DNA from 2 places in the Streptomyces sp. NPDC019224 genome. Region 2 is predicted to be linked to the other one. Evidence: riboswitches for the same ligand, from Rfam matches in the RefSeq annotation. Region 2 holds a riboswitch; the other holds the start of a gene.
The links. Region 2 has a riboswitch for cyclic di-AMP ahead of ABZ564_RS25865 (LysM peptidoglycan-binding domain-containing M23 family metallopeptidase). Riboswitches for the same ligand answer to the same signal wherever they lie in the genome.

Region 1 (2,193 bases), on a different contig from region 2:
ATTCCGTCGCCCTTGTAGATCCCGACGTGGCTGATGTCGTCGTAGAAGAACACCAGGTCACCGGGTTGAAGATCCTCCGTGGCGATCCGGGTGCCGACGTTCACCTGGTCCCAGGTGGTACGCGGGATGTCGACGCCCGCCGCCTTCCAGGCCGCCTGCGTCAGCCCCGAGCAGTCGTACGAGGAGGGGCCGGTCGCTCCCCAGACGTACGGTTTGCCGATCTGCGCCCGGGCGAACGCGAGGACCTTCTCCGCCTTCGTCGACGCACTGCTGCCGGAGCCCGAACCGGAAGCGGAATCCGAACCGGAAGCGGAATCCGAACCCGAACCGGAAGCGGAACTCGAACCCGTCTCCGTACCGCCGTCGCCCGGCTCCTCGGCCTTGCGCTCGGCCTCCTTCCTGGCGGCGGCCTGCCTCTGCGCCAGTTCCTCCGCCTTGCGCCTGGCCTCCGCCTCCTTCTTGCGCTCCAGCTCCGCCAGGCGCGCCTTCTCCTCGGCGGTCAGCTTCGACAGCAGCGTCCGGGCCTCGGTCAGCTTCTTCTGGACGTTCTGCTTGCTGGTGCGCAGCGCGGTCTGCGCCTCGGTGAGGGTCTCCAGGCTCTTCACGGCCTCGGCCCGCTGCTTGGACGCCTTCGCCTGCTGCGTACGGAACTCCGTGACCGCCCGCTGCTGGCGCTCGGCCATCCGGTCCATGAGATGGGTCTGGTCGAAGAACGACTGCGGGTCGTCGGCCAGGAAGAAGGTGGCGGTCGGCGCGAGGGCGCCGTCGCGGTACTGGGCCGCGGCGTAGTTGCCGAGCGTCCTGCGGGCGTCGTTCAGCTTCGCGGTGCGCTTGGCCACGTCGTCCAGCAGCGTGTCGACCCTGGTCCGCTGCTTGTCCGCGGCCTCCTTCGTCTGGTTGTACTTCTGGGTCGCGGTGCCCGCCTGCCGGTAGAGGTCGTCGACCTTCTTCTGCACGTCCTCGATGCTCGGCTTCGGCGCCGGGGCGGCCATCGCGCTCTGCGAGGACAACAGGGTCACCGATGCCAGCGCGGCCGAGGTGAGCCCGAGGGCGGGGGCGGTGGCGCGCACCCGGGTGCGCGGTTTGCGATGCGACGCCAAGGCCGGCATCTCCTTCCGTGGACCGCCTACCGGGTTAGCTGTCGGGTTCGGGCGGAACGGAAGGCTGCCCTACGGTCCCGTGGGGGCGGACCGATTCACCCCGGTGATGCGTGTGGGTCCCCGGTTCCGGGCGAGCCCGGATTCGGCGTGGGGGCCCGCTCGGCGTGGGTCGCCTCTGGGGGTACGGGCCGTCCGAACGAGCACGCTAGCCAACTCATGGGGCCGCTGTGAAGGTTGGTGTTCGATATGCCCGATACATTTCCGTGACCTTCTCGGAGCGGGGCCGGGTGTCGGTCGGGAGCTTTAGACTCGGACAGCGATGAGCAGCCTCTTTGACGACAGTTTCCTGGCCGGCCTCCAGCACGAGGAGGACGGGCCCCCGCCGCCCCCCGAGGACTCCGCGCCCGAAGCGGTGCCGGAGGACCTGTTCGCGGGCATGTTCGACGGGCCCCCGCCGTCGCGTGACGCGTACTACCGCGACGGCGCGCACCGCCCCGTCATCGATCCCGAGGCCCTGCTCGACGGCCTGAACACCGAGCAGCGCGCCGCCGTCGTGCACGCCGGGTCGCCCCTGCTCATCGTCGCCGGCGCCGGCTCCGGCAAGACCCGGGTCCTCACCCACCGCATCGCCCACCTGCTGGCCGAGCGGGGCGTGCACCCCGGCCAGATCCTGGCGATCACCTTCACCAACAAGGCCGCCGGCGAGATGAAGGAACGCGTCGAGCAGCTGGTCGGACCCCGGGCCAACGCCATGTGGGTCATGACCTTCCACAGCGCGTGCGTCCGCATCCTGCGCCGCGAGTCGAAGAAGCTCGGCTTCACCTCCTCGTTCTCGATCTACGACGCGGCCGACTCCAAGCGGTTGATGGCCCTGGTCTGCCGCGACCTGGAGCTGGACCCCAAGCGCTACCCGCCGAAGTCCTTCACCGCCAAGGTCTCCAACCTCAAGAACGAGCTCATCGACGAGGAGACCTTCGCCGGACAGGCGAGCGACGGTTTCGAGAAGACCCTGGCCCAGGCGTACGCGATGTACCAGGCCCGGCTGCGCGAGGCCAACGCGCTGGACTTCGACGACATCATCATGACGACGGTC
Region 2 (2,193 bases):
CCTGCTCCTCGACCACCTGGTCGAGGAGGCGTCCTCGTACTGCGAGATTGGCGTACCGGAAGTTCCCGTGCGCGGGAACGGGTGAGCCCTCGGCGTCCGTCGCCGTGCCGGGGTGCGGGAGCCGGTCCGCGAGGAGTACCGCGAGCCGGTCGGCCCAGCCGACGAACGTTCCGTCCGGGCCGGGGTCGCCGACTCCCTCGGTGAAGCTGTCGCCAATCGCCGCGTACGACCCGATGGCGCCCTGTTGGTCGATGACGCCCTGTTGAAGGTTGTTCGAATCGTCTGCCACAAACGCATATCCTGCACCCCGGAATGTGACCTACGCGACCGTAATAAGGGGTTGACGAAGGGTGAGATAAACCACCCGGTCAGTTTTCGGTAAAGAGGGAATAAGCAGAGGGACGGCGCGCCGCCGCGCACCGTCCCTCTCGGTCGTTCCGTGGCCCGGATCACCGGGCCGGTACCGCCTGGATCAGACGGAGATCCCGTGCGACGCCAGGTAGGCGATCGGGTCGATGTCCGAGCCGTACTCCGGGCCGGTGCGGACCTCGAAGTGGAGGTGGGGGCCGGTGGCGTTGCCGGTGGAGCCGGAGAGGCCGACCTGCTGGCCCGCGGTCACCGTCTGGCCCGCCGAGACGGAGAGCGAGGACATGTGGCCGTACTGCGAGTAGTGGCCGTCGGCGTGCTTGATGACGACCTGGTTGCCGTACGCGCCGCCCCAGCCGGCGGTGACGACGGTGCCGGAGGTGATCGCCTTCACGCTGGTGCCGGTGGCGACGGGGAAGTCGATGCCGGTGTGGCTGCCGCTGGACCAGTTGGCGCCGGAGGCACGGTAGGCGGTGGTGTGGTTGCCCGGGACCGGGTGGACGTAGCCGGAGGCGTTGTCCTGGGCGGCCGGGGCCGGGGCCTCGGTCTTGGCCTCCGTCTTCACCTCGGCCTTCACCACCGTCTCGGCGGGGGCCTTGGACGGGGTGGCGGCGGCGGGGGCCGCCTCGGCGCCGAGGGTCAGCTTCATGCCCGGGAGGATCAGGCTCGGGTCCTCGCCGATGACCTCGCGGTTGTCCTGGTACAGCTTCTGCCAGCCGCCCTCGACGTGGTGCGCGGCCGCGATCTTCGACAGGTAGTCGCCGGAGACCACGGAATAGGTGGTGCCGGCGCTCTTCGCGGACTTGGCCGAGGCGGTGTGCGCGGCGGCCGACTTCGAGGCGGCCGGGGCGGACTGCTCCGCGGCGTGGGCACCGGTGGCGCCGAGCAGCGGAAGCGCGATGACGGCTCCACCGGCGCCGGCGGCGGCGACGCCGCGGGCGATGATGCTGGACTTGGAACGGCGGTGCTTACCCGAATTGGGCATGAAGAATTTCCTCTCCGGCGCCTGCGAGGTGAGCTGTCGGGTTCGGGCTGGAGATGCCCGGCCGCGCCTGGCGCGACTTCACCCCTAGCCGTCCGGTCGTCCCGGTCGGCGGCTTACCTGGTTCCCCCGCTCCTGCCACACGGTGAGTGGATGCGAATTCCGGACGGCGGCAGGATTGGGCGTTCCATCCGGATGGCATGGAACGTAAGCGAGCCGGGACGGCGGAAACAAGCCGCGGCTTCCACGCCGGATTCCGTACCGGAATTGCGGCACGGAATTCCGGTCACACTCCGTGGATTACGGATCTTGGCTTTCCGCGCGGCGCATGGTCTACCCCGCCGGGGCGTGGCCACACACCGTCACGGATATGATCCCGCTCACGAGAGGGTGATCATCCCCCTTCCAATCAGGGCACTTTCGGCATAACTCCCCAATCCGGACATGTCATGCCCATCGTCCGCACCGGAGCCGGACCGGCCGAGCGCGTCACCGGAGACCTCGTGGGGCTCCTCCGTCACCGCTCCACGCGGGCCCGCACCTCATCGGCCGTCCGGGACCGAGGACGGCGCCGCGTACGGGAGAACCGGCGGGCCGCGGGAGGCGGTGGAGGAGATGACTGCCCCGGGAATCGATGTCGTATCGTCGCGGGCGTGGGCCCGTCGGCGACACGCGCCGGGGCAGAGCCTCCAGGAGTGACCGTGACGCAGCAGCTGCCGCAGACCCCGCCGAGGGAGCCCGTACTCACCGGCGTCCGCAACTTCCGGGACGTGGGCGGTCTGCCCACCACGGACGGCCGCCGGGTGCGGTACGGCAGGCTCTACCGCAGCGGCCACCTGGCGCAC

Region 1: another riboswitch for cyclic di-AMP. It lies ahead of ABZ564_RS03610 (NlpC/P60 family protein); the one in region 2 lies ahead of ABZ564_RS25865 (LysM peptidoglycan-binding domain-containing M23 family metallopeptidase).

What each region holds. Positions count from the first base shown of each region.
Region 1 covers NZ_JBEYCF010000003.1:215,675-217,867, forward strand. The annotation lists gene ABZ564_RS03610 (NlpC/P60 family protein) at 1-1,109, opposite strand, end outside; cyclic di-AMP (ydaO/yuaA leader) riboswitch at 1,108-1,258, opposite strand; gene pcrA (DNA helicase PcrA) at 1,420-2,193, shown strand, end outside.
Region 2 covers NZ_JBEYCF010000049.1:5,050-7,242, reverse strand. The annotation lists gene ABZ564_RS25870 (SGNH/GDSL hydrolase family protein) at 1-289, opposite strand, end outside; gene ABZ564_RS25865 (LysM peptidoglycan-binding domain-containing M23 family metallopeptidase) at 473-1,351, opposite strand; cyclic di-AMP (ydaO/yuaA leader) riboswitch at 1,355-1,510, opposite strand; gene ABZ564_RS25860 (tyrosine-protein phosphatase) at 2,050-2,193, shown strand, end outside.